Regions from separate parts of the Streptomyces sp. NPDC088762 genome, predicted to be linked through region 1. Evidence: riboswitches for the same ligand, from Rfam matches in the RefSeq annotation. Region 1 holds a riboswitch; each other region holds the start of a gene.
What was found. A riboswitch is a leader RNA that binds a small molecule or an ion and turns the genes downstream of it on or off. The one in region 1 is predicted to bind cobalamin.

Region 1 (8,465 bases):
GTTGTGGCCCGCCGGCCACTGGGTACCCGAGCAGATCGCCGTGGCGGGTGGCGAGCCGCTGCTGGCCGAGGCGGGTGAGCACACGAAACCGATGACGTGGGAGTCGGTACGTGAGGCGCGCCCGGATGTGGTCCTCGTGCTGCCGTGCGGCTTCCCGCCCGAGCGGACCCTGACGGAACTCGACCTGCTCACCTCACTGCCCGGCTGGGACGAGCTGCCTGCCGTACGGGCTGGGGAGGTATGGGTCCTGGACGGACCCGCGTACTTCAACCGGCCGGGCCCCCGCGTGGTCCGCGGCGCCGAGGTGCTCGCGCACGTGCTTCACGGAGTGCCGGCGGGTGACCCGGTGACCGAGGCGGAGGCGCGCCGGCTGGGGTGAGTCTCACCCCTGGGGGTGGGCGACCGGGTAGGGGATGAAGGTGCTGCTGTTCTCGTCGACCGCGAGCGGGCGGCCGAGCGGCGGGACGGCGCGTTGCGGGCAGTCGAGGCGTTCGCAGAGGCGGCAGCCCATGCCGATGGGGGTGGCGGCGGAGGCGTTGTCGAGGTCGAGGCCGTCGGAGTAGACGAGCCGGGACGCGTGGCGGATCTCGCAGCCGAGGCCGATGGCGAAGGTTTTGCCGGGCTCGCCCCAGCCGCCGCGGTGGCGGGTGACGGCCCGGGCGGTCCACAAGTACCGCTGCCCGTCGGGCATGGCAGCGACCTGGACGTGGATGCGGCCGGGCGCGGCGAAGGCCTCGTACACGTTCCACAGCGGGCAGGTGCCGCCGGCCCGGGAGAAGTGGAATCCCGTGGCGGACTGCCGCTTGGACATGTTCCCTGCCCGATCGACGCGGACGAAGGAGAACGGAACGCCGCGCAGCCTGGGCCGCTGGAGGGTGCTCAGGCGGTGGCAGACGGTCTCGTAGCCGATGCCGAAGTGGTCGGTGAGGCGTTCGATGTCGTAGCGGTACTCCTCGGCGGCGGTGTGGAAGGTCCGGTACGGGAGGATCAGCGCGGCGGCGAAGTAGTTGGCGATGCCGATGCGGGCCAGCCCGTGGGCTGGGGAGCCGGAGGGGAAGTCCTCGGCGGCCAACTGGTCCAGCTCGTCCCCGTGTTCCAGGAGGGCCAGTTGGGTGGCCATCCGGAACGCCTGCTGGCCCGGGCGGAGCCTGCCTGACAGGTGCAGGACGCGTGTCCGTCCGTCGAAGTGATGGAGGCGGTCGGAGTCGGACGCGAGGCGGATCCCGTGGTGTTCGGTCAGACGGTTCGAAAGCACCCGGACGACCTCCCCAGGGCGGATGCCGATCTCCTGGGCGAGGCCCTCGGCGGCGAGGTCGGTCTCGTGGAGATAGTTCTGGCGCCGGTAGAAGAACTCACGGATTTCCTCGTGCGGTGAGCGTGGTGCCGCCCGGCCACCGTCCCGTCCGTCGGCGGTGTCCGCCAGCCGCTCCGCCAGGAGCTGACTGCGCCGCCCCAGGTCCAAGAGGACGGAGGCGACAGCGGGCATCCGGCTGGCGAGTTCGGCCAGGTCGGAGGTGGAGACGCGGGCTTCGGCGACCTCGTTTGCCAGGGCCTCGCGGAGGTCGGCGACGAGGCGGCTGGTGTCACGCTCGGAGAAGAACCCCGGGTCGACGCCGAACGCCTCGGTCAGCCGCAGCAGCACCGGGACGGTGAGCGGGCGGGAGTCGTGCTCCATCTGGTTCAGGTAGCTGGGGGAGATGCCGAGGACCCGGGCCAGCTCGGCCTGGCTCATCCGGCGCTCCTCGCGCAGCCGCCGCAGCCGCGCACCCGCGTACGTCTTGCTCACCTGGGCTCCCTCGGCTTAGTCCGCCAGGGCTTCAGAGTACGCACGATTCTGCTGCTGCCAACCTTCGCAAGCTTGGCAAATACGCCGCAGAAGATTCGCAGAACTTGGCAGATGTACCTCATTGATGGCACCGCGTGCCGCTGCCAGAGTCTGTCCTGCGGCCCGCCGGACCCCAGCGGCCCAGGCGGACAGTCCGGGCACCGATTCGCGCCCTGACATCGGAGATCCCGGCAATCTGACCTGGCTGACCTGCATCATTGCTCAGCTCCTCCCCAGGTGGGGCCGGCGGCCGCAACCCACTATCAAGGCACACAGTGCCAACGTCTCGTCCGCGACGGACAGACGTTGGCAGACCAAGCGATTCACGGAGACGGTGACAGTCATGGCAGACACGAACACGACGGCGGCGGCCGAGCAGCTCAAGCAGCGGTGGGCCGACGACCCCCGGTGGGCGGGCATCGAGCGCACCTACTCGGCCGAGAACGTGGTCCGGCTGTCCGGCAGCGTCCGCGAGGAGCACACCCTCGCCCGGCGCGGCGCCGAACGCCTGTGGCGCCAGCTCCACGAACTCGACTACGTGCACGCCCTGGGCGCGCTGACCGGCGGCCAGGCGGTGCAACAGGTCCGGGCCGGCCTCCAGGCCATCTACCTCTCCGGCTGGCAGGTGGCCGCCGATGCCAACCAGGCCGGGCACACGTACCCGGACCAGTCCCTCTACCCGGTCAACTCCGTTCCCCAGGTGGTCCGTCGGATCAACAACGCGCTGCTGCGTGCCGACCAGATCGCGACCGCGGAGGGCGGCGCGGACGCCACGGACTGGCTGGCGCCGATCGTCGCCGACGCGGAGGCCGGCTTCGGCGGCCCGCTGAACGCCTTCGAGCTCACGAAGGCGATGATCGCGGCTGGTGCCGCGGGCATCCACTACGAGGACCAACTCGCCTCGGAGAAGAAGTGTGGCCACCTCGGCGGCAAGGTCCTCGTCCCGACCTCCCAGCACATCCGCACCCTGAACGCGGCCCGCCTCGCCGCCGACATCGCGGACACCCCGACCCTGATCATCGCCCGCACGGACGCACTCGCGGCGAACCTGCTGACCAGCGATGTCGACGAGCGGGACGCGCAGTTCACGACCGGCGAGCGCACCGCGGAGGGCTTCTACCGGGTGCAGAACGGCATGGCCCCGGTCATCGCCCGCGGCCTCGCCTACGCACCGTACGCCGACCTCATCTGGGTCGAGACCGGCACCCCGGACCTCGCCCAGGCCCGCGAGTTCGCCGAGGCGATCCACGCGCAGTACCCGGACCAGATGCTCGCGTACAACTGCTCGCCCTCGTTCAACTGGAAGGCGGCTCTGGACGACGACCAGATCGCCAAGTTCCAGCGCGAACTCGGCGCGATGGGCTACAAGTTCCAGTTCATCACCCTGGCCGGCTTCCACTCCCTCAACCACGGCATGTTCGACCTCGCGCGTGGCTACGCCGAGCACGGCATGACCGCCTACGTAGACCTCCAAGAGCGGGAGTTCGCCGCCCAGGAACACGGCTTCACCGCCGTCAAGCACCAGCGCGAGGTCGGCACCGGCTACTTCGACCTCGTCTCCACCGCCGTCAACCCCGCCTCCTCCACCACCGCACTCACCGGCTCCACAGAGGAAGAGCAGTTCCACTAAGACGCTCCGCCCCTCCCCGCCGGCCCGCCCATGGCCGAAGGTCCGCGTTCAGCGGGAGCCGGACGACCGTCTCCGTCCGGCTCCCGCCCCACCCCTCGTCAGGAGACCGCATGACCACCACCGCCACCACGCACCGGGTCCGGGTCCTCGCGGCGCCGGGCGACCGCCACGACGAGATCCTCACGCCGGAGGCGCTCGACTTCATCGGCCGCCTCGACGCAGCATTCGCCCACCGCCGCGACGAGATCCTCAAGGAACGGCGCCGGCGCAAGGACCGCCTCGTCTCGGGATCCCCGCTGGACTTCTCCATCGCCACCGCTGCCGTCCGTGACGACCCCGACTGGCGCGTGGCTCCGCCGGCCCCGGGCCTGGAGGACCGCCGAGTGGAGATCACCGGCCCGCCGGACCGCAGGATGACGGTCAACGCCCTCAACTCCGGCGCCAGGGTGTGGATGGCGGACTTCGAGGACGCCACATCCCCCACCTGGAACAACGTCATCGACGGCCAGCTCAACCTGCTCGACGCCATCGAGCGCCGCATCGACTTCACCACGCCCGAGGGCAAGGAGTACCGCCTCGGCGGGAACCTGGCGACCATCGTCGTCCGTCCCCGAGGCTGGCACCTCCTCGAAGAGCACCTGGAGATCGACGGTCGGCCCGTCCCGGCGTCGCTGGTGGACTTCGGGCTGTACTTCTTCCACTGCGCGCAGCGGCAGATCGACGCCGGGTACGGCCCGTACTTCTACCTCCCCAAGCTGGAGAACGCGGGCGAGGCCCGCCTCTGGAACGACATCTTCGTCCTCGCACAGGAACTCCTCGGCATCCCGCGCGGCACCGTCCGTGCCACGGTCCTGATCGAGACCATCACCGCGGCCTTCGAGATGGAGGAGATCCTCCACGCGCTCCGGGAACACAGCGCCGGCCTCAACGCGGGCCGGTGGGACTACCTGTTCAGCATCATCAAGACCTTCGGCCACCGCACCGACTTCCAGCTCCCCGACCGCGCCCAGGTCACCATGACCGCGCCGTTCATGCGCGCCTACACCGAACTCCTCGTACGCACCTGCCACCGGCGCGGCGCGCACGCCATCGGCGGCATGGCCGCCCACGTGCCCTCCAAGGACCCGGAGGCCAACATCGCCGCCCTGGCCAAGGTCCGCCTGGACAAGGAACGCGAGGCCGAGGACGGCTTCGACGGCTCCTGGGTCGCCCACCCCGCCCTGGTCCCCGTCTGCCGCGAAGTCTTCGACGGTGTTCTCGGTGAACGGCCCCACCAGCTCGACCGCACCCGCGACGACGTCGCCGTGACGGCGGCGGACCTGCTCTCCGTCCGCCGCATCAGCGCGCCGCCCACGGTGGAAGGGGTTCGCGCCAACGTGGCCATCTCGCTGCGCTACTTCGAGGCCTGGCTGCGCGGCCACGGAGCGGTCGCCCTCTACGGCCTGATGGAGGACGCGGCGACCGCCGAGATCGCCCGTGTCCAGCTTTGGCAGTGGCTGCGCCACCGGAGGATCGACCGGGACCAGCTGCTCGCCGTGCTCGACGAGGAATGCGACGCGCTCACCGCGGAACGGCCCTATGCGCTCGTAGCCGAGGCCAGGGCCGTGCTCGAGCGGGCCGCGCTGGAGCGCGACCTGCCGGCCTTCTTCACCCCCGACACCTACAGCCGCCACCTCGTCCACCGCACGGAGGTGCGGTCATGAGCGCCGGTATCCGCCGCGTCGGAGTCGTCGGAGGCGGGCAGATGGGCGCCGGCATCGCCGAGGTCTGCGCCCGCGCCGGACTCGACACCGTCGTCTGCGAAGCCGACGCGACCGCCGCCCGTGCCGCCCGTGAACGGGTGGCCGTCTCCCTCGAACGAGCCGTCCAGCGGGGCAAGCTCGACCGGATCTCCGCCGAGGACGCCCTCGCCCGCCTCGTCTTCACCGGCAGTCTCGACGACCTCGCCGACCGGCAGCTCGTCATCGAAGCGGTCACCGAGAACGCGGACGTCAAGATCGAGACCTTCGCGGCTTTGGACAAGATCGTCGTCGACAGCGAGGCGATCCTCGCGACGAACACCTCCTCCTTGCCCGTCATGCGTCTGGGCATGACGACCGGGCGCGCCGACCGGGTCGTGGGCCTGCACTTCTTCAACCCCGTGCCCGTCCTGCCACTGGTGGAGGTCGTCTCTTCGCTGCATACCTCCCGGGAGACCGTGGAGACGGTGGAGGCCTTCGCCCGGGAGACTCTGGGCAAGACGGCGATCCGGTCGCAGGACCGGGCCGGCTTCGTCGTCAACGCCCTCCTCGTCCCCTACCTGCTGTCCGCCATCCGGATGGCCGAGTCCGGCTTCGCCACCCCGGCCGACGTCGACGCCGGCATGGAGCTCGGCTGCGCCCACCCGATGGGCCCGCTGAAGCTCGCCGACCTCATCGGCCTCGACACCGTCGCCGCCATCGCGGAGTCGCTGCACGCCGAGTTCAAGGAACCCCTCTACGCCCCGCCCCCGCTCCTGATGCGGATGGTGCAGGCTGGGCTGCTGGGCCGGAAGACCGGCCGGGGGTTCCACACCTACGACCGGGGCTGATGAGGGACCCGGTGCTGCCGCCGGGCTGAGGGGCCCGGCAGCGTGGTGGAAGGGGGTGCGGCGGAGTGGTGTCCGCCGCACCCCGCTGCGTTGTCCACGCCGACTGCGGTGCCTGCAGGTTCTGGTCTGGTCATGACCGCAGGAACCCAAACCCCCTCCTATATGTTGAAGTTGGGGCAGGCGACCGCAGCGAAAACCCAGGGGGCACCGATGAAGCGGCAGGGCGGCATACCCATCACGCAGGACGAGCCGACGGTGACCATACCGGCCCGCGACTACGACAACCTCCTCGCCGCCCGTAGGCAGCTCGGCGCGCAGAACGCACGCGTCCGGTCCCCTGAAGCAGACGCTCGGCAGCCTCGTCGAATACGTGGAACTGCTGGAGGGGCCCTTGGTGCAAGCCACCCGGGCTCAGGGCGCTGCGCAAGGTACACCTCCGCAGGACGCAGCGGAGGTCGCCGCCGAACTCGGCCGACGTCTGCAGCGAGCACGCGGGATGATCGGACCGCGCGGGTAGCACCTCGCGCTTCGAGCCTGCGGTAAGACCCACTACCTCTGATTCCAGGGGCACTTGGCCGCGGCCGGTGCTGCCCGTACGATGCCACTGCCCGGCTGCGGCCGGACCACAACCAAATGGCTGTGCGATCGGGGGAAGCCGGTGGGAATCCGGCGCTGACCTGCAACCGTGTGCGGCGCGATGACCTGCGCCGCGAGTCGGGATGCCCGCCGCGCGGCAGCATCCGCTTCCACTGTCATGGTCTGCAGCGCGAAGCCCGGTTCCGCCGGAACACCACGTAGTGCGCTCGTGCGACTGCCGGGGTGGGCCGCGCCGGTTGCGGGTTCCCGTCAGCGGACCCGACCGGTCAGAAAGGCCACCCCATGCGCCTGAGCCTCACCCGTCGCGCCGCCGTTACGACGGCCGCCCTGGGCCTCGCCCTCACCGGCCTCACCGCCGTCCCGGCCGTCGCCCACGCCAAGCCGGTGAACACCAACGTCCCTGTCAAGGTCAATCTCACGGTGCAGGGCCCCGACGGCCTGCTGTTCCAGGGCAAGATCACGACCAAGGGTCATGACGTGACCACCGCCACCGGCGGCACGCACAAGTGCGACGGGACCAACGGCGGGGCGAACCCGAGCAAGGTTCCCACCCCGACCGCGGCCCTGGACGACGCCGCCCGTCTCAACTACTTCGCTTGGGACGGCACCTGGTACGCCTCGTTCGACGACTTCTCCGTCGACACCATCAAGAACGTCAGCGGCGGCGGCTCCGCCTACTGGAACATATCCGTCAATGGCACGCCCACCCCGGTCGGCGGCTGCCAGTTCAAGCTGAACGCCGGCGACCAGGTGTCGTTCGTCTGGACGTCCTTCTGATCCGAACGCGTCGCACTGGCGGGCGGGGTGCGCAGCCGCGGACCCCGCCCGGCATATGGATCAGGCGCCCCAGCGCAGCGCGATGGTGTCACCTACGTTGATCACCTTGTCGCGGGTGGCGCCGGCGAACGCGGAACCGTCCACGCTCACCTTCCAGGTGTTGGAGCCGCTGTTGGCCTTGCCGTTGACGGCCGTGATGGTGCCGGTACCGGAGGACGGGGTGACGCTCGTGACGCAGCCCGACGGGGTGGCGGAGCCGATCGCGGAGTTCAGGACGTCGCCGAGGGTGCTGGTCGTGCCGGTCGGCGTGAAGGAGACCGAGCAGACCTTCAGGTTGCCCGCACCGTCGTCGACGGTAAGTGCCAGCTTGGTGGCCGTACCTGCGGTGAACGCCGACTGCGCGACCCACTGCGGCGCCCCGGGGGTCACCGGGACGGGCGGGGCGGAGGTGAAGCCACCGCCGGCGACCGCCCGGAGCGAGTCGATGGAGGCGTAGGCGGACGGGGCCGTGTCGCTGGGCTTGTACTTGAAGCCACCGCCGGGGTTGTACTGGTTGGCGATGAGGAAGTCGATCGGGGTCTTCCCGGCGGTGGTGAGGAAGTCGCCGGTCTGGGGGTTGATACCGCAGGCGTTGAGGCCGGCTACCGCCCAGCCGTTGGAGCTGGTGTTGACGCCGTACATCGAGTTGAAGGCGCCCGAGGTGGTGACGAGCTTGCTCTTGAGGAAGTTCTTCGCCTGGACCACGTCGGTGTCGGTGTTGGGGACGCCGGAGGCGCACAGAGCGGCCATGGCGGCGCCGGTCATGTCGATGTCACCGGCGGTGGCGAGGGCAGTCGGGTTGCCCTCGGCCTTGCTGTACTGCCAGCCGCCGTCATTGTGCTGGTTGGCGCGGATGCGGGCGACGAGGGAGTCGGTGAGCGACTGGGGCACTCGGGCGCCGCCGGCCTGGGTCTTGGCGCCGAGGGCGAGGGCGGCGAAGACGGTGCCGTTGAAGTTGGAGGAGGGACCGAAGTAGCCCGGCTCGGCGGTCTGCCAGTAGGAGTAGATGTTCGCGATGAGGTTGCGCG
Region 2 (9,812 bases), on a different contig from region 1:
GCGAACGAGACCGGCCTGTCGATCTCCTCGCTGATGCTGGAGAACGAGAAGGCCTGGCGCACGGAGGAGGAGATCCGCGAGGGCCTCCTGGAGATCTGGCGGGTCATGCAGTCCTGCGTCTCCCGCGGCATGTCCCGGGAGGGGATCCTCCCCGGCGGCCTGCGCGTCAAGCGCCGGGCGGCCTCCACGGCGCGCCAGCTGCGCACCGAGGGCGACCCGATGATGCACCGCAGCGAGTGGACGACGATCTACGCGATGGCGGTCAACGAGGAGAACGCGGCGGGCGGCCGGGTCGTGACCGCCCCGACGAACGGCGCTGCGGGCGTCCTGCCGGCGGTGCTGCACTACTACGTGAACTTCGTGCCGGGCGCGGACGAGGACGGCGTGGTCCGCTTCCTCCTCGCCGCGGGCGCGATCGGCATGCTGTTCAAGGAGAACGCCTCGATCTCCGGCGCCGAGGTCGGCTGCCAGGGCGAGGTCGGCTCCGCCTGCTCGATGGCGGCCGGCGCCCTCGCCGAGGTGCTGGGCGGCACCCCGGAGCAGGTCGAGAACGCCGCGGAGATCGGCATGGAGCACAACCTCGGCCTGACCTGCGACCCGGTCGGCGGCCTGGTCCAGATCCCCTGCATCGAGCGCAACGGCATGGCGGCCGTCAAGGCCGTCACCGCCGCCAAGATGGCCATGCGCGGCGACGGCAGCCACAAGGTCTCCCTCGACAAGGTCATCAAGACCATGAAGGAGACCGGCGCCGACATGAAGGTGAAGTACAAGGAGACCGCCCGCGGCGGTCTCGCGGTCAACGTCATCGAGTGCTGACGCCGCTCGCGCGGTGGTCGTAGGCGGTGGTACTACGCGGGGGCCCGGCGCGCGCCGGGCCCCCGCCGCATCCCGGGGCTACTTCCGGAGCTCCTTGAGGCACGCCCTGGCGAAGCCGTCCACGGCCGCGTCCAGCGCCTTGAGGCTCTCGGGGGTGGGAGGGGTGTGCGCCTCGGCGGTCACGGTCACGTCGAACAGCAGGTTGCTGTCCCGGACGTGGAGCTCCCGTACCTGCCGCAGGTCGGCCGGCTTGTCGTAGCCGAACCGGAAGGCCTCCTTCCCGACCTTCTCCACGGGGACGAGACCGCTGTCCGCGATGTCCTTGCCGACGTTCTCCCGGTCCTTGGCGTGGATGTCCTTGGCGAAGTCGACGCTCTCGGTGAAGGCGAAGTCCAGCTCCACCTTCACGTTCTTCCACGTGGCCGGGCCCGTCTCGACGAGCGGCTGTACGCACGTGAACCCGGGCGCACCCCCTCCGGACCGCCCGGCGCGGTCCGCGACCTCCTGCCGCGCCCCGAGCGGATCCGCCAGCTTCCCGTACGGCATGTCGTTGCAGATCTCATCCGTGGCCACCCACGGGTAGCCGCCCTTCCCCTCCTGCGACACCTCCCGCTCCTCCCCGTCACCGCACCCGGCGACCGCCAGGGCGAGGACGAGGGCGCCCAGGACATGACGTGACGATCTGAGACGAGGCGTCTGCTCTCCCCTGTGGCACGGCCGCTTCCCACCCGCCCACACTGCCACCTCGACGGCGGCCCGTACCGGCGATCGCCCACTTCCCCCACCGCCCGCGGCCAACCCGTCCGCGCGGGGTGCAACCAACGGGTGTGCCGGGAATGTCCTAGATGGTGACACCAGTCCCCGTCTCTCGAGAATCGAGGGGACGTCATGAACCACCCACGCCGCCGGCAGGTCACCGCCCTGGCCACGGGCGTTCTGCTCACCGCCGGGATCGCGCTCGCCGCTCCGGCCGCCACGGCCGGCGCCACCGACAGCCGCGCCCGCACCACCCGGACCCCGCTCGTCGTCAATGCCCGCTGGGGCGGACACTGCACGTACGACCGGATCGTCATCGACCTGCGGGGACACGTTCCCCCGGTCACCGTCACCCCCGTCTCCCGGCTCGTCTACGACGGGTCCGGCAAGCCCGTCCCGCTCGCCGGGGCGTTCTTCCTGCAGATCCGCCTGCATCCCGCCGCCGCTCACGATGACGACGGCAGGAGCGTCTACCGCGGGCCGAAGCTCATCACGATCGATCTGCCCCGGCTCAAGGGTCTCGCCCTCACCGGCGACTTCGAGGGGTACGTCACCTTCGGCGCCGCCTTCGGGTCCAAGCCGGCCTTCAGCACCCACAAGCTGCACCACCCGGAGCGGTTCGTCCTGGACGTCGCGCACCGGAACGTCTGCTGCTGAGGGGCCGGACGGCTCAGCGGTGCTCGGGGTTGGGGAAGTCGAAACGGCAGCCGGCGTCCCACAGCGAGCGCTGGTTGCCGTGGGCCGGGATCCCGCCCGACCGCTTGAGGAGGGCGGCCAGGTGCATGAGGTTCCATGACATGAAGGTGGTGTTCCGGTTGGTGAAGTCGTTCTCGGGGCCGCCCGAGCCCGGGTCGAGGTAGGAGGGCCCGGGTCCGGCCTCGCCGATCCAGCCGGCGTCGGCCTGCGGCGGGATCGCGTAGCCGAGGTGCTGGAGGCTGTAGAGGACGTTCATGGCGCAGTGCTTGACGCCGTCCTCGTTGCCGGTGATCAGGGCGCCGCCGACGCGCCCGTAGTAGGCGTACTGGCCCTGCTCGTTCAGGAGCGAGGAGCAGGCGTAAAGCCGCTCGATGACCTGCTTCATCACGGAGCTGTTGTCGCCGAGCCAGATCGGGCCGCACAGCACGAGGATGTCGGCGTCCATGACCTGGCTGTAGAGGACGGGCCACTGGTCGCTCTCCCAGCCGTGCTCGGTCATGTCCGGCCAGACGCCCGTCGCGATGTCGTGGTCGACGGCGCGGATGAGCGAGGTCCGGACGCCGGCCGACTCCATGACCGCGCGGCTCCTGTCGATCAGCCCCTCGGTGTTGCTGGGCTCCGGCGAGCGCTTGAGCGTGCAGTTCACGTAGAGGGCGGTCAGGTCCGGGTACGAGTAGTCGGCAGCCACGCCCCCAGCCTGTGCGCGGCGGGGCCGCGCCGCCACCGGGCCGCGCCCGTACGGGTGCGCGTCTGCGGGCGCGCCCGTACGGAACAGCGCGGCGGTGCGCGACAGCCGGTTCCGGGCAGTCACGGACAGGGGGAACTCCCGCTCCGGAGGGGGCCGTTGGTGCCGAAGGCGGCACGGTGATTCCGCGGAGTGACCATTAAGTGGAATCCGGCCACCGTTCGGCGCGTTTGGGGCGGGTTGTTACCGGTCCGCGCGGCCGACTAGGGTCATCGGGCCTTGGTGTTCGGGAAACCGGTGGGAAACCGGTGCGGCCCTCGCCACTGTGATCGGGAAGTCCGGCTCCATTCTTGCGGGAAGCCACTGGGCCCGCGCGGGAGACCGCACGGCCCCGGGAAGGCGGAGTCCGGGCATCAAGACCCGTGAGCCAGGAGACCGGCCAGGGCGCGTCGTCCATCCACGAGGTGCTGGAGAGGTCTCCCCACTCATGCATATAGCCGAGGGCTTCCTGCCCCCCTTGCACGCGGTCGCCTGGGGCGCCGCGTCCGCTCCGTTCGTCGTCCACGGCGTGCGCGCCCTCACCCGCGAGGTGAAGGCCAATCCGGAGAGCACGCTGCTGCTCGGAGCGTCCGGGGCGTTCACTTTCGTACTGTCCGCGCTGAAGATCCCTTCCGTGACGGGCAGCTGTTCCCACCCCACCGGCACGGGGCTGGGGGCGATCCTCTTCCGGCCGCCGATCATGGCCGTCCTCGGCACCATCACCCTGCTCTTCCAGGCGCTGCTGCTGGCACACGGCGGGCTCACCACCCTGGGCGCCAACGTCTTCTCGATGGCGATCGCCGGCCCCTGGGCGGGCTACGGGATCTACCGGCTGCTGCGCAAGGCCGGTGTGCCGCTGCTGGTCACCGTGTTCTTCGGCGCCTTCTTCGCCGACCTGGTCACCTACTGCGTCACCTCCGTCCAGCTGGCGCTGGCCTTCCCCGACGCGGCCACCGGATTCACCGGCTCGCTCCTGAAGTTCGGCGAGATCTTCGCGCTCACCCAGATCCCGCTCGCGGTCAGCGAAGGCCTGCTGACCGTGCTCGTGATGCGGCTGCTGATGCAGTCGAGCAAGTCGGACCTGGTCCGGCTGGGCGTCGCCAAGCTCACCCCGGGTACGTCGAAGCAGGAGGCGACGGTCTGATGTCCAGGAACGCAAAGATCAACACCCTGCTGCTGCTCCTCGTCGCGGCGCTGGCCGTGCTCCCGCTCGCGCTGGGGCTGGGCGAGGGCAAGGAGGAGCCCTTCACCGGCGCCGACGGGCAGGCCGAATCGGCCATCACCGAGCTGAAGCCGGACTACGAGCCGTGGTTCTCGCCGCTGTACGAACCCCCCTCCGCGGAGATCGAGTCGGCGCTGTTCGCCCTCCAGGCGGCCCTGGGCGCGGGCGTGCTCGCGTACTACTTCGGCGTCCGCAGGGGCCGCCGCCAGGGCGCGGCGGCGGCAGCAGCGGCCGCCGCGGCGCCGTCCCCCGCGGAGTCGTAGGCGGTGCTGCCGATCGACGCGGCCGCCCACAGCAGCCGCTGGCGCCGCCGCCACCCGCTGGAGAAGGCCCTGCTGGGGATCGGGCTGACCGTCACCGCGGTGTGCCTGCCTCCGTGGCCGGGCGGGCCGCTGGTCGCCGCCGCCACCCTGGCCGTGCTCCTCGGGCCCGCCGGGGTGGCCGGGCGGCAGCTGTGGCGGGCCTTCCGGATCCCGCTCGGCTTCTGCTTCACCGGGGCGCTGCCGCTGCTGTTCGCGGTGGGCGGGCCCGACGGGTTCGTCGCACTGGCCCCCGACGGGCCCCGGCAGGCCGCGGAGCTGCTGCTGCGCACCTCGGCGGCCTCGCTGGGCGTGCTGCTGTTCGCCTTCACCACCCCCGTCTCGGACGTGCTGCCGCGGCTGGTCCGGGCGGGGGTGCCGGCCCCGGTGGTGGACGTGGCCCTGGTCATGTACCGGATCGGCTTCCTGCTGCTCGACTCCCTCGCCCGCGTACGCCAGGCGCAGGCGGCCCGCCTGGGCACCACCGGGCGGGCCGCGGCGTGGCGTTCGCTGGCCGGGCTCGCCGCGACCTCCTTCGTACGGGCCTTCGACCGCGCGGCCCGGCTCCAGACGGGCCTGGCCGGGCGCGGCTACGACGGCACGCTGCGGGTGCTCGTACCGGACGCGGCACTGTCCTGGCGGTTCCTGGCCACGTCCGGCGCGCTGCTGGCGGCCCTGGTGGCCGTGACCCTCGTACTGAAGGAGCTGTACCTGTGAGGCCGTTGGTGGAATTGGTGGGCGCGGGCTACGCGTACGAGGACGGGCCCGCCGTGCTGTCCGGGGTGGACTTCGGGATCGCCGAGGGCCGGGCGCTGGTCCTGCTGGGCCGCAACGGCAGCGGCAAGACCACGCTGATGCGGCTTCTGAGCGGGGGGCTGCGGCCGGGCTCGGGCGCGCTGCGCCTGGACGGGGAGGTGGTGGCCCACGACCGGGCCGGCCTGACCCGGCTGCGGACGGCGGTGCAGCTGGTGGTCCAGGACCCGGACGACCAGCTGTTCGCGGCCTCGGTGGAACAGGACGTGTCCTTCGGCCCCATGAACCTCGGCCTGCCGGTGGCGGAGGTCCGCGAGCGCGTGGAATCGGCCTTGTCGGCGCTGGACATTACGGCGCTGCGGGACCGGCCGACGCACCTGCTCTCCTACGGGCAGCGCAAGCGGGCGGCGATCGCGGGGGCGGTGGCGATGGCTCCGCGGGTGCTGATCCTGGACGAGCCGACGGCCGGGCTGGACCCCGACGGGCAGGAACGGCTGCTGGACGTGCTGGCCGGGCTGCGGTCGGCCGGGACCACGGTGGTGATGGCCACCCACGACGTGGAGCTGGCGGTCCGCTGGGCCGACGACGCGGCGGTCCTGACCCCGTCGGGCATCCGGACCGGGCCGGCTGGGTCCCTCCTCGCGGACCCCGAACTCCTGTCCTCGGCGGGCCTGCGCCAGGCGTGGGCCCCGGCGGTCACGTCCTTCCTCCGCACCCACGGCTTCCTCACCGCGAACGCCCCGGGCCCCCGAACCCCGGACTCCCTGACCACCTGGCGGTAACCGACCCCCGGGCCCCGGGCCCCGATGCGCGGAGCGCAATTCCAGCCCCGCCGGCGTTTGAGGCGCGGGGGTTCGGGGGCGGAGCCCCCGCCCGGGTCCGGGGCGGAGCCCCGGGGCGGGGGCCGGGGGCGGAGCCCCCGGTTTCGGGAAGGGGCGGGGTGGGGAAGCCCCCGCGCAGCGGCAGGCGGCAGGCGGCAGGGCCCCGCAAACCTAGGATGGCGGCATGTCCCTGCCGCACGCCATCCTCACCGCCCTGCTCGAGAAGCCCTCGTCCGGGCTGGAGCTGACCCGGCGGTTCGACAAGTCCATCGGATACTTCTGGTCCGCGACGCACCAGCAGATCTACCGCGAGCTCGGCCGCCTCGAAGACTCCGGCCTGATCCGCGCGCTCCCGACCGACGCCCCCGTCCGCGGGCAGAAGAAGGAGTACGAGGTCCTGCCCGCCGGCAGCGCGGAGCTGGCCCGGTGGGTCGGCGAGAGCCAGGACCCCAAGCCCATGCGCGACCCGCTGCTGCTGCGCATCCGGGCGGCCGGCGTCGTCGGGCCGCACGGCCTCGGGCCCGAACTGCGCCGCCACTTGGAGCTGCACCGGCGCCAGCTGGCCCAGTACGAGGCCATCGAGGAGAAGGACTTCCCGGCGGAACGGGACGCCGTCGAGGACCGGCTGCGGCGGCTCGTCCTGCACGGCGGGATCGCCCTGGAGACGTTCTGGCTGCACTGGCTGGAGGAGGCCCTCTCCGAAGTCGAGGACATGGAGGGCGCCTAGGCCGGTGTCCACCGCGCCGCGCCCCCGCCCCGGCAGGCCGTGGGGAGGGGGCGCGGCGGCGCGGGCGTTACTTGTTCAGGGAGGCCCAGAACTCGTCGAAGCTCAGCAGCTTGTCGCCGTTGGTGTCCTTGGCGGCGATCACGGCCTCCGCGACCGGGCCGGTGACCATCAGGTCGCCCATGGCGGCCATGGCCTCGCGGTACTCGTCGGCGGTGACGAAGCCGTCGCCGTCCTTGTCGAACCGCTCGAAGGTCGTCTTCGCGCTGTCGATGTCCGCCACTGGGTCCACCCCTTCTTGGTGCTTGTTGACCGGCTCAGGGTAGCGGCCTTCCCGGGCCACCCCCGCCTCGGGTCCCGTTCGAGCGGCAGACAGAAATTCAAATCACCTTTTCCGTCATGCGGAAGCGATAATTCCAGCCAACAAATCCAGCCCCCACTTGTCACGCTCCGGGAGCACGGCATAACGTACCGACATTGCCGCCACACCAGGAGCGCAGGGCTCCCAGGGACAAGCGGCAACAAGGGCGATCACAGGTGACGATCACAGCTGATACATCATTCGAAGTTCTGCCCTTCACCCGCACTTGCCGCCATATCTGGGAAGACGGCGACCATGTGCTCATCGGAGTGAGTCCTGGAAACAGTTACTTCAGCTCCGAGCGCATCACCAGTCTCGCCCAGTGGGCCACGACCCGCTTCGCGCAGGTCGACTTCGTCTACGCGGACCTCCACGTGGACCGGATGTTCGCCGCTTTCGGCTACACCCGGGAGCACGCGGAGAAGCGTGCGACGAAGGAGATCAAGGCGGTCCGGCGTCGCATACTCAAGGGTGTGGATGAATCAGGACCACCACAGGCCGAGATCCGGGTGAGGGCACTTTCGGAGTTCCAATCGAACCCCGTTTACCAACTACTGCACCGGCGCGTTCTGCATTTCCTGGAGACCGACGACGAATTCCGCAAGGGCTGCGAGAAGATGGCCTTGCACTTTGTCGGCTCCAAGTTGCCGGAAGGTGAATCCATCACAGACGAACAGTTGCAGGTCTGTTTCGATTACATGGCGGCCGAGCTGCCGTTCTTCGTGGACACCCCGAGCATTCTGGACGTGCCGTCGTCGGTGGCGGCCTACCACGTGAAGATGCCGCTGACAGATGTCCTCTACGCGCGCGGCGGGGGTCTGCGCGCGACCCGCAACCAGGCGTACGCCGTCGTCCGGCCCGAGGCCGCCGAGCGGCCCGCCGGCGGCGAGGGCTCCGGGAAGAACACGAACACCGTGAACCACGCACCAACCGAAGGGATCGTCGATGAGCGTCGAGCAGCTTGAGGGCCGGGGGCAACAGGAGCAGCCGCTCCTCGACTTCCCGCTCTCGCGGCGCGGTGACGTGCTTCCGGAGGAGTGCACGTGGCTCCGCGAGAAGGCTCCGGTGGCCAGGGTCCGGACCCTCACCGGTGACCAGGCGTGGCTGGTGAGCAGTTACACGCTGGCCAAGCAGGTGCTGGAGGACGAGCGGTTCAGCCTGAAGGACACGGCGAACGCCGGCGTTCCGCGCCAGTACGCGCTGACGATCCCGCCCGAGGTCGTCAACAACATGGGCAACATCAACAGCGCGGGCCTGCGCAACGCCGTGATGAAGGCGCTCAACCCGCGCCAGAAGGGGCTCCAGGACTGGCTGCGCGCCAAGGCCGGCGAGCTCGTCGACCAGCTGATCGCCGAGGGCGGTCCGGCCGACCTCCGGGCCGGCTTCGCCGACCCCTTCTCGGCGGCCCTGCACTGTCAGGTGCTCGGCGTCCCCTTCGAGGACTGGCGCCGGCTGATGTCGGGGCTGGACGTCGCGTTCATGACGGCGCGCGAGCCGTTCGCCGACTCGGCACTCAACTGGTACAAGGACGTGGGCTACTTCGTCGAGCAGCTGAACGTCCAGCTCGCACTGCCCGCCGAGGAGCGTACGGGGCTCCTCGGCAGGTTCGCCGAGCTGAAGGAGGCGGACCCGGAGTCGGCGCACCTGACCGACGACATGTTCGCGACGGTCGCCGTCTCGCTCTTCGGGGCGGGTGCGGTCTCCACCTCCGCGTTCCTGGTCCTCGCGGTCCTGGCGCTGCTCCAGCGGCCCGAGCTCATCGGCTACCTGCGCGAGCACCCCGAGCGCATGGGGAAGGCGGTCGACGAGCTGTTGCGCTGGAACCTGTCCGTCGGCGACGGCCTGCCGCGCATCGCGCTGGCGGACATCCAGGTCGGTGACGTGCTGGTGAAGGAGGGCGAGCTGGTGCTCGTGCTCCTGGAGGGCGCCAACTTCGACCCGGAGGCCTTCGAGAACCCGGAGGAGCTCGACCTGGAGCGGGAGAGCTCCCACGCCCACCTCGCCTTCGGAGCGGGCCGGCACTTCTGCCCGGCCTCCGCCCTGGGCCGCGCCCACGCCGAGATCGCGCTGGAGGTGCTGGTGGAGCGGCTGGCCGGGCTCCGCCTCGCCGTGCCGGCGGAGAACCTGGTGTGGCGTACGGGCTTCATCAAGCGACTGCCGGAACGGCTTCCGGTCGCCTGGTGATACGGCGGCGGTGCCACGGGGGCTGTGCGGGCTCCCGTGTCACCGCCGCTCTCGTGCCCGGCGCCCGTCCTCGGCGCCCGTGCTCAGCGGAAGATGCCGGTGTGGCCCAGCGAGTAGCGGCCCGGCTGCGGGTAGACGGCGAGTCCGTGCGGTCCGCCGCCCACCGGGATCCGGGCGAGCTGCTCGCCGGTGACGGTGTCGATCGCGTAGACCTCGGAGTTGTAGCGGCCCGAGAGCCACAGCACCTTGCCGTCGGCGGAGACGCCACCCATGTCGGGGCTGCCACCGTCGGGCAGCTCCCACTTCTTGGTGAGCTTGTTCTTCGGGAAGTCGAAGACGGAGATGGTGCCCTCGCCGCGGTTGGAGACGTACATCTCCTTGGAGTCACGGCTCACGTACAGGCCGTGGCAGCCCTTGCCGGTGGGCAGCAGCTTGGGGGTCTCGAACTTGTCCCCG
Region 3 (9,812 bases), on a different contig from region 1:
AGGCGGGGCGGCCACTCGCACGGCGCGTGTCCCCAAGTACTACCGACTCAAGCGGCACTTGCTCGACATGACCGAGACACTGCCGCCCGGCACCCCGGTGCCTCCGGAGCGCACGCTCGCGGCCGAATTCGACACCTCGCGGACCACCGTCCGCCAGGCCCTCCAGGAACTCGTCGTCGAGGGCCGGCTGGAGCGGATCCAGGGCAAGGGCACCTTCGTCGCCAAGCCCAAGGTCTCCCAGGCGCTCCAACTGACCTCGTACACCGAGGACATGCGCGCCCAGGGCCTGGAGCCGACCTCCCAGCTGCTCGACATCGGCTACGTGACGGCCGACGACACGCTCGCCGGGCTGCTCAAGATCACCACCGGCGGGCGGGTCCTGCGCATCGAGCGGCTGCGCCTGGCCAGCGGCGAGCCGATGGCCATCGAGACCACCCACCTTTCCGCCAAGCGCTTCCCGGCCCTGCGCCGTTCGCTGGTCAAGTACACCTCCCTCTACACGGCCCTGGCCGAGGTGTACGACGTCCACCTCGCCGAGGCCGAGGAGACGATCGAGACCTCGCTGGCCACCCCGCGCGAGGCCGGCCTGCTCGGCACCGACGTCGGCCTGCCGATGCTGATGCTCTCCCGGCACTCGCTGGACGCGGACGGGGAGCCGGTGGAGTGGGTGCGGTCGGTGTACCGCGGCGACCGGTACAAGTTCGTCGCCAGGCTCAAGCGCCCCGCAGTCTGAACAGGACCGTCCGCATACCGGAATGCGGACGGGGTCTTACGTCGGCCGGGCAATTCCCCGTAGATTCCCTGCGCTTACGCAGATGATCGACGAGGGGACGAGTGCCATGCCGAAACCGGAATCAACCGGAACACAACGGGACGCGGCGAGTCCGGCCACCACGCCGGGCTCGCCTTCTCCGACGTCCCCCGCCTCGCCGAAGTCCATCGCCGTGTGGGTGCTCGTCGGACTCGTCGGGGCCCTCGGCTGGGGCGTCCTGGCCCTCTCGCGCGGCGAGGAGATCTCGGCCGCCTGGCTGCTCGCCGCCGCGCTGGGCTCGTACGCCATCGGCTACCGCTTCTACGCGCGCTTCATCGCCCACCGCGTCCTGAAGGTGGACAAGACCCGGGCCACCCCCGCGGAACGCCTTGACAACGGTGTCGACTTCCACCCCACCGACCGGCGGGTGCTCTTCGGCCACCACTTCGCCGCCGTCGCCGGCGCCGGCCCGCTCGTCGGACCCGTGCTCGCCGCGCAGATGGGCTACCTGCCGGGCACCATCTGGATCGTCGCCGGCGTGATCTTCGCGGGCGCCGTCCAGGACATGGTCACGCTGTTCTTCTCCACCCGCCGCGACGGGCGTTCGCTCGGCCAGATGGCGCGGGACGAGATCGGCCCGGTCGGCGGAGTCGCCGCCCTGCTCGCCGTGTTCACCATCATGATCATCCTGCTGGCGGTGCTCGGGCTGGTCATCGTCAACGCCCTGGCGCACTCCCCGTGGGGCGTCTTCTCCATCGGCATGACCATCCCGATCGCCCTCTTCATGGGCTTCTACCTGCGCGTCCTGCGGCCGGGCCGGGTCACCGAGGTCTCCGCCATCGGCGTTGCGCTGCTGCTGCTCGCCATCGTCGCGGGCGGCTGGGTCGCCGAGTCCTCGCTGGCTTCCACCTTCACCCTGGAGAAGGAGACGCTGGTCCTCTGGATGATCGGCTACGGCTTCATCGCCTCGGTGCTGCCGGTGTGGATGCTGCTCGCTCCCCGCGACTACCTCTCCACCTTCATGAAGGTCGGCACCATCGGGCTGATGGCGGTGGGCGTGGTCATCGCCATGCCGACCCTGAAGATGCCCGCGGTCACCGACTTCGCGGCCCGCGGCGACGGCCCGGTCTTCGCCGGGTCGATGTTCCCGTTTGTCTTTATCACGATCGCGTGCGGGGCCCTGTCCGGCTTCCACTCGCTGGTCTCGTCGGGCACCACCCCGAAGATGATCCAGAAGGAGACCCAGGTCCGGGTCATCGGCTACGGCGCGATGCTCACCGAGTCGTTCGTCGCCATCATGGCGATGATCGCGGCCACCATCATCGAACCCGGCCTGTTCTTCGCGGTGAACTCCCCCGGCGGCGTCATCGGCACCACGGTCCAGACGGCCTCGGAGGCGGTCACCCACTTCGGCTTCGCCATCAGCCCGGAGGCCCTCGCGCAGGCCGCGAAGGACGTCGAGGAAGCGAGCCTGCTCTCCCGTACCGGTGGCGCGCCCACGTTCGCACTCGGAATGTCGGAGATCTTCTCGTCCGTGATCGGCGGCGCGGGAATGAAGGCCTTCTGGTACCACTTCGCCATCATGTTCGAGGCGCTGTTCATCTTGACGACCGTCGACGCCGGCACCCGCGTCGGACGGTTCATGCTCCAGGACACCCTCGGCAACGTGCACAAGTCGTTCAAGAACGTCAGCTGGAAGCCTGGCGTGTGGCTGGCCAGCGCCCTCGTCGTCGGCGGCTGGGGCTACTTCCTGTGGGTCGGCATCAAGGACCCGCTGGGCGGCATCAACCAGCTCTTCCCGCTGTTCGGCATCGCGAACCAGCTGCTCGCGGCGGTGGCCCTGGCCGTCTGCACCACCCTGCTCGTCAAGTCCGGCCGGCTGAAGTGGGCCTGGGTGACGGGTGTTCCCCTGGCATGGGACGTGGCCGTCACGCTCACGGCGAGCTACCAGAAGATCTTCTCGGAGGACGTGAAGGTCGGCTTCTTCGCGCAGCGCGACAAGTACCAGGGCGGGATCGACGCGGGCAAGGTGCTGCCGCCCGCGAAGAACATGGACGACATGCACACCGTGGTCACCAACGCCACGGTGGACGGCGCGCTGTCGGCGCTGTTCGCCATCCTGATCGTCATCGTGCTGGCCGACGCGGCCCGGACCTGCCTCAAGGCCATCAGCAGCCCGGAGTCCGTGAAGCTCTCCGAGGTCCCGTGGACCGAGTCCAAGATCATCGCTCCGGCCGGGCTGATCCCGACCGCGCAGGAGAAGGCGGAACTCGCCGCGGCGGGCCTGGACTCGGGCGGTGGACGGGTCAAGGAACCGGCGGCGTCATGAGCCTGCGCGGCGCACTGGCGCGGGCCCGGTACTACGTACGGGAGTTCTCGGGCGAGGCGGCCTACGACCGGTACGTCGCCCACGCCCGTTCCCACGACCCGGACGCGGAGGTCCCGAGCCGCCGGGAGTTCGAACGGGCCCGCACCGACGCCCGCGAGGCGGACCCCCGCGAGGGCTTCCGCTGCTGCTGAGCACCATCCATACCGAAGGCCCCGCCGCTGCACGCGGCGGGGCCTTCGGGTTCAGCGCACCCAGTCCTTGAGGACTTCGGTCTGGAGGGTGATGCCGACGAGGTCGGGCAGTTCGACGTCCTTGCCGTACGGCACGGTGTGAACCAGTTGGTACCGCTGCCCGTTCGGTTCGCTGTAGACGGAGACCTCGCACTTGTGCCGGTCGATCAGCAGGTACACCGGGATCCCGGTCTCGGCGTAGGCTCGGGGCTTCTCGACGCGGTCGCGCCGGTGGGTATCGGAGTCCCAGGATGGCACCTCGACCGCCATGAGGATGGGGGCGGGGTCCACCCAGTCTCCCTGGCCGGCGAACGCCTTGGAAGGCGCCAGCACCGCGTCCGGAATGGCCCGTCCTTCCCGGTACTCCTGGGCCTTGATCCCCTGCCCCCCGTGCAACCAGAGCTCCGGCCGGTACTGCATGCAGATCCGCGTGAGCCACTGGATGATCATCTGGTGGTCGCCGTCCGGCATGGCCTTGCTCCTGATTACCCCGTCGATGAATTCAAGCCGCGTCCCCTCCCGCTCGCGGGCCGCTATCCGCGCCACGGCCTCGAAGTCCTCGGTCAACATGTGGGGCCGGTAGGGCATCACGGTCATGCCTCGCTCACCTTCTTCGACGGTGCTGTCTCCGACGGTAGCGCCGGACCCTGACACCCGTCCGGCACACTCGGCCGCATGGACATCGTGATCAGAACAGCCGTACCCGACGACTACGCCGAGCTGGGCGACATCACCGCGCAGGCCTACCTCGACGACGGGCTCCTGGACCACAACGAGGACGACTCCTACGAGCGGGCGCTGCGCGACGTCGCCGGCCGGGCCGCCGACGCCGAGGTGCTCGTCGCCACGCTGGACGGCGTACTGCTGGGCGGTGTGACCTTCGCCCCGCCCGGCAGCCGCATGGCCGACATCGCCGGGCCCGGCGAGGCCGAATTCCGGATGCTTGCGGTGGCACGTGCCGGTCGCGGCCGGGGCGTCGGCGAGGCCCTGGTGCGGGCCTGCGTCCAGCGGGCGCAGGCCATCGAGGGCGTGACCCGCCTGGTGCTCTCCACCCAGGCCCAGAGCCCCGCCGCGCACCGGATCTACGAACGGCTGGGCTTCGCACGGACCCCCGAGCGGGACTGGTCGCCCGTCCCCACGGTGCCGTTGCTGACCTACGCGATGCAGCTGGGAGTACCGAACCAGTAGCGGGCCGACACAACATGTGGGGGGTCGCGCGTCAACCGCCCCCCACATGTATGCTCATGGCTGCTGTCGCCGCAGGGGAATCCGGTGCGAATCCGGAACTGTCCCGCAACGGTATGAAGTACACCCATGGGTGCACACGCAAGTCCGAAGACCTGCCGACAGCGCGCCCGGCTCGACCGAACCGGGTGCCGACACGTCCGGGCCTCGCGGTTGGGCCGGTGGACGCCATGCGGTGTACGCGCCTTCGGCACGCCCGCATGCGCCTCCCCGCGCCCTGCCCGCCGACGGCCGGGCCGAGCGAGGGAGAGCTCCCGCCGTGACCATCGCGCCTTCCGCACCGCGCGCCGAGTCCGCTTCTGGCGACACCACCGAAGGCCCGGGGGCCACGCTGCTGCGTACCCTCACCGAGCTGACGGCCGACCTCCCCGACACCGACCCCGGCCGGGTCGCCGCCGCCGCGCTGCGCGGCCGCAGCTCCGCCGCCGACGAGGCCGAGCTGCGCGGGCTGGCCACGGAGGCCGCCGCCGGTCTGATCTCCGAGGACCCGGCCTACTCCAGGCTCGCCGCCCGGCTGCTGACGCTGGCCGTGCGGGACGAGGCCGCCGGCCAGGGCTCCACCTCCTTCTCGGCCTCCGTCGAGGTCGGCCACCGCGAGGGGCTCATCGCCGACCGCACGGCCGCGTTCGTACGGGCCCACGCGAGCCGCCTGGACTCGCTGGTGGAGCACTCCCTCGCGGAGGGCGCCGACGACCGCTTCGGCTTCTTCGGCCTGCGCACCCTGCACAGCCGCTACCTGCTGCGCCACCCGATCACCCGCCAGGTCATCGAGACCCCGCAGTACTTCATGCTGCGCGTGGCCTGCGGTCTCGCCGCGGACGAGTCCGTCGGGGCCGTCGAGGAAGTGGCCTCGCTGTACCGGCTGATGAGCCGCCTCGACTACCTGCCGTCCTCCCCCACGCTCTTCAACTCCGGCACCCGGCACCCGCAGATGTCCTCCTGCTACCTGCTGGACTCCCCGCTGGACGAGCTCGACTCGATCTACGACCGCTACCACCAGGTGGCCCGGCTCTCCAAGCACGCGGGCGGCATCGGCCTCTCGTACTCCCGCATCCGCGCCCGTGGTTCGCTGATCCGCGGCACCAACGGCCACTCCAACGGCATCGTCCCGTTCCTGAAGACCCTCGACGCCTCCGTCGCCGCCGTGAACCAGGGCGGCCGCCGCAAGGGCGCCGCCGCCGTCTACCTGGAGACCTGGCACGCGGACATCGAGGAGTTCCTGGAGCTCCGCGACAACACCGGTGAGGACCAGCGCCGTACGCACAACCTGAACCTCGCCCACTGGGTGCCGGACGAGTTCATGCGCCGCGTGAACGCCGACGCCGAGTGGTCCCTCTTCTCCCCGGCCGACGTGCCCGAGCTGGTGGACCTGTGGGGCGACGCGTTCGACGCCGCCTACCGCAAGGCCGAGGCGGACGGCCTGGCCCGCAAGACCATGCCCGCCCGCGACCTGTACGGCCGGATGATGCGCACCCTCGCGCAGACCGGCCAGGGCTGGATGACCTTCAAGGACGCCTCCAACCGCACGGCGAACCAGACCGCCGAGCCGGGCACGGTCGTGCACTCCTCGAACCTGTGCACCGAGATCATCGAGGTCACCAACGACGGCGAGACGGCCGTCTGCAACCTCGGTTCGGTCAACCTGGGCGCTTTCGTCGTGGACGGCGAGATCGACTGGGAGCGCCTCGACGAGACCGTCCGCACCGCCGTCACCTTCCTCGACCGCGTGGTGGACATCAACTTCTACCCGACCGAGCAGGCGGGCCGTTCCAACGCCCGCTGGCGCCCGGTGGGCCTGGGCGCCATGGGCCTCCAGGACGTCTTCTTCAAGCTGAAGCTGCCCTTCGACTCCCCCGAGGCGAAGGCCCTGTCCACCAAGCTCTCCGAGCGCATCATGCTGGCCGCGTACGAGGCCTCCTGCGACCTCGCCGAGCGCAGCGGCCCGCTGCCGGCCTGGGAGCAGACCCGCACCGCCCGCGGTGTCCTGCACCCGGACCACTACGAGGTCGAGCTGAACTGGCCCGAGCGCTGGGAGGCGCTGCGCGCCCGCGTCGCGAAGAGCGGCATGCGCAACTCGCTGCTCCTCGCCATCGCCCCGACGGCGACGATCGCCTCGATCGCGGGCGTGTACGAGTGCATCGAGCCGCAGGTCTCCAACCTCTTCAAGCGCGAGACGCTGAGCGGTGAGTTCCTCCAGGTCAACGGCTACCTGGTGGAGGAGCTGAAGCAGCTCGGCGTGTGGGACGCGCAGACCCGCGAGGCGCTGCGCGAGTCCAGCGGCTCGGTCCAGGGCTTCGGCTGGATCCCGGCCGAGGTCCGCGCGCTGTACCGCACGGCGTGGGAGATCCCGCAGCGCGGTCTGATCGACATGGCGGCGGCCCGCACCCCGTTCCTCGACCAGTCGCAGTCGCTGAACCTGTTCCTGGAGACGCCCACCATCGGCAAGCTGTCGTCGATGTACGCGTACGCCTGGAAGCAGGGCCTGAAGACCACGTACTACCTGCGCTCGCGCCCGGCGACGAAGATCGCCCGCGCCGCACAGGCCGCCACCCCGGTGGCGCTCCCGCAGGCCGTCGACGCCGACGCGCTGGCCTGCTCCCTTGAGAACCCCGAGTCCTGCGAGGCCTGCCAGTAATGAGCACCACCCAGTCCGACAAGAACCTCCTGGACCCGGGCTTCGAGCTCACGCTCCGCCCCATGCGCTACCCGGACTTCTACGAGCGCTACCGGGACGCGATCAAGAACACCTGGACCGTGGAGGAGGTCGACCTCCACTCGGACGTCGCCGACCTCGCCAAGCTGACGCCGGCCGAGCAGCACATGATCGGCCGCCTGGTCGCGTTCTTCGCGACGGGCGACTCGATCGTCTCCAACAACCTGGTGCTGACGCTCTACAAGCACATCAACTCCCCGGAGGCGCGCCTGTACCTGTCGCGCCAGCTGTTCGAGGAGGCCGTGCACGTCCAGTTCTACCTGACGCTGCTCGACACCTACCTGCCCGACCCGGACGACCGCGCGGCGGCCTTCGACGCGGTCGAGGAGATCCCGTCCATCCGCGAGAAGGCGCAGTTCTGCTTCAAGTGGATGGACTCGGTCGAGAAGATCGACCGGCTGGAGACGCAGGCCGACCGCCGCCGATTCCTGCTGAACCTGATCTGCTTCGCGGCGTGCATCGAGGGCCTGTTCTTCTACGGTGCCTTCGCCTACGTGTACTGGTTCCGCTCGCGCGGCCTGCTGCACGGCCTGGCCACCGGCACCAACTGGGTGTTCCGGGACGAGACCATGCACATGAACTTCGCCTTCGAGGTCGTGGACACGGTCCGCAAGGAGGAGCCCGAGCTCTTCGACGACGCCCTGCGGCAGCAGGTGACCGACATGCTGAAGGAGGCCGTGGAGGCGGAGCTGCAGTTCGGCCGCGACCTGTGCGGTGACGGCCTGCCGGGCATGAACACCGAGTCGATGCGCGAGTACCTGGAGTGCGTCGCCGACCAGCGCCTGGTCCGCCTCGGCTTCCCGCCGGTCTACGGCTCGCAGAACCCGTTCTCCTTCATGGAGCTCCAGGGCGTCCAGGAGCTGACGAACTTCTTCGAGCGCCGGCCGTCGGCCTACCAGGTCGCGGTCGAGGGCACGGTCGACCTGGACGAGGACTTCTGAGCCCTTCGGGCCTTCGATCGGCCGGCAGCTGCTCCGCGCAGTTGCCGGTCGATCCTGCGTTCACGGGCCACTCCGTACAGGGAGGGGCCGAGGAGGAGGGCGGCGACGGCGAGGACGACGAGGTAGTTCAAGAACGTGTGCATGACTCCACCCTCGCCGGACCGACGAAGATCAGACAGTGGCAGGACTGTCATGGAAGAGCGAATTACTGCCACACTGGAGCCATGCCTCTCAACAACGTCGCCGTGGCCGTGGTCAATGGGGTCGCCCCCTTCGAGCTGGGCATCTTCTGCGAGGTCTTCGGGATCGACCGCAGCGCGATGGGCCTTCCGACGTACGACTTCGCCGTCTGCGCGGTCGAGGACAATCCGCTGTCCGTCGGCGACGGCCTCTTCGGCCTCACGCTCCCCCACGGGCCCGAGCGGCTGGAGACGGCGGATCTGATCTGCCTGCCCGCCGACCGGGAGGCGCCCACCCGCGACTACCCCGAGGCGCTGCTGGCCGCCCTGAACCGGGCCGTGGAGCGCGGTGCGCGGGTGCTGAGCGTGTGCAGCGGCGCCTTCATGCTGGGCGCGGCCGGGCTCCTCGACGGCCGGCGCTGCACCACGCACTGGATGCACGCGCCCGCCCTGATGCGCCGTTACGCGGGGGCTCTGGTCGACCCGGACGTGCTCTACGTCGACGAGGGCCAGGTGATCACCGCGGCCGGCACCGCCTCGGGGATCGACGCGTGCCTGCACGTCGTGCGGCAGGAGCAGGGCGCGGAGGTGGCCAACACCATCGCGCGGCGGATGGTCGTACCGCCGCACCGGGACGGCGGGCAGGCCCAGTACATCCAGCGCCCGCTCCCCCGCACGGCCTGCGACACGGTGGGCGAGGTGATCGGGTGGATGGCCCGGCACCTGGACGAGGAGATCACCGTCGAGCAGCTCGCCGAGCGGGCCCACATGTCGCCCCGGACCTTCGCCCGCCGGTTCCTCCAGGAGACCGGGACGACCCCCTACCAGTGGGTCCTGCGGCAGCGGGTGATGCTGGCCCAGGAACTGCTGGAGTCCACCGACGACACGGTCGACGCGATCGCGGGCCGCAGCGGCTTCGGGAACGCGGCGGCGCTGCGCCACCACTTCCTGCGCACCCTCGGCACCACCCCGAACGCCTTCAGGCGCACCTTCCGCGGGCCACGGGCCGTGGCCTGAGTTGCACCACCTGGCCGAGAACCATAGAACAGTTGACCCAAACCAAGCCCCTCCGTAGTCGATCGATGTCGTACCGTGATGACGCCTGGCCTGACCGCCCCGCACAGCGCCCGGCCGGACACCCTTCACGACAGCCCAGGGGGGCCCTGCATGTCCCGTATCTCCCGCACCGTCACCGCCGCCGCGTTCGCCGTTCTGCTCCTCGGCGGTACGGCCGCCACCGCCTCGGCGGACTCCGGCTGGGGCTCGGCGCCCGCCGGCCTCGGCGCCAAGCCCGCCACCATCGGCTGGGACGCCACGCCTGCCGACAGCGGCTGGGGCACCGCGCCCAAGTAGTCCGGGCGACGCCACGCGGAAGGGCCCGCTCCGATCCCGGAGCGGGCCCTTCCGCTGCGTACCGCGGCCGG

Region 2: it holds a riboswitch for cobalamin, as region 1 does, so the genes downstream of both, ACIP5M_RS18985 (energy-coupling factor ABC transporter permease) here and ACIP5M_RS16255 (DUF4430 domain-containing protein) in region 1, are expected to answer to the same signal.
Region 3: it holds a riboswitch for cobalamin, as region 1 does, so the genes downstream of both, ACIP5M_RS19530 (ribonucleoside-diphosphate reductase subunit alpha) here and ACIP5M_RS16255 (DUF4430 domain-containing protein) in region 1, are expected to answer to the same signal.

The regions. Positions count from the first base shown of each region.
Region 1 is NZ_JBIVKT010000006.1:32,245-40,709, reverse strand. Features, by position in the region: gene ACIP5M_RS16280 (cobalamin-binding protein) at 1-379, shown strand, start outside; gene ACIP5M_RS16275 (short-chain fatty acyl-CoA regulator family protein) at 383-1,786, opposite strand; gene aceA (isocitrate lyase) at 2,169-3,455, shown strand; gene aceB (malate synthase A) at 3,566-5,158, shown strand; gene ACIP5M_RS16260 (3-hydroxybutyryl-CoA dehydrogenase) at 5,155-6,024, shown strand; cobalamin riboswitch at 6,623-6,770, shown strand; gene ACIP5M_RS16255 (DUF4430 domain-containing protein) at 6,904-7,398, shown strand; gene ACIP5M_RS16250 (prenyltransferase/squalene oxidase repeat-containing protein) at 7,459-8,465, opposite strand, start outside.
Region 2 is NZ_JBIVKT010000007.1:218,470-228,281, reverse strand. Features, by position in the region: gene ACIP5M_RS19005 (L-serine ammonia-lyase) at 1-816, shown strand, start outside; gene ACIP5M_RS19000 (hypothetical protein) at 895-1,422, opposite strand; gene ACIP5M_RS18995 (hypothetical protein) at 1,705-2,229, shown strand; gene ACIP5M_RS18990 (flavodoxin family protein) at 2,243-2,956, opposite strand; cobalamin riboswitch at 3,217-3,412, shown strand; gene ACIP5M_RS18985 (energy-coupling factor ABC transporter permease) at 3,441-4,136, shown strand; gene ACIP5M_RS18980 (energy-coupling factor ABC transporter substrate-binding protein) at 4,136-4,477, shown strand; gene cbiQ (cobalt ECF transporter T component CbiQ) at 4,481-5,230, shown strand; gene ACIP5M_RS18970 (energy-coupling factor ABC transporter ATP-binding protein) at 5,227-6,048, shown strand; gene ACIP5M_RS18965 (PadR family transcriptional regulator) at 6,272-6,814, shown strand; gene ACIP5M_RS18960 (EF-hand domain-containing protein) at 6,882-7,094, opposite strand; gene ACIP5M_RS18955 (tRNA-dependent cyclodipeptide synthase) at 7,349-8,137, shown strand; gene ACIP5M_RS18950 (cytochrome P450) at 8,118-9,356, shown strand; gene ACIP5M_RS18945 (YncE family protein) at 9,440-9,812, opposite strand, start outside.
Region 3 is NZ_JBIVKT010000008.1:25,424-35,235, forward strand. Features, by position in the region: gene ACIP5M_RS19505 (GntR family transcriptional regulator) at 1-733, shown strand, start outside; gene ACIP5M_RS19510 (carbon starvation CstA family protein) at 816-3,080, shown strand; gene ACIP5M_RS19515 (YbdD/YjiX family protein) at 3,077-3,271, shown strand; gene ACIP5M_RS19520 (Uma2 family endonuclease) at 3,323-3,907, opposite strand; gene ACIP5M_RS19525 (GNAT family N-acetyltransferase) at 3,986-4,498, shown strand; cobalamin riboswitch at 4,539-4,673, shown strand; gene ACIP5M_RS19530 (ribonucleoside-diphosphate reductase subunit alpha) at 4,815-7,190, shown strand; gene ACIP5M_RS19535 (ribonucleotide-diphosphate reductase subunit beta) at 7,190-8,209, shown strand; gene ACIP5M_RS19540 (hypothetical protein) at 8,161-8,352, opposite strand; gene ACIP5M_RS19545 (helix-turn-helix domain-containing protein) at 8,434-9,405, shown strand; gene ACIP5M_RS19550 (hypothetical protein) at 9,556-9,741, shown strand.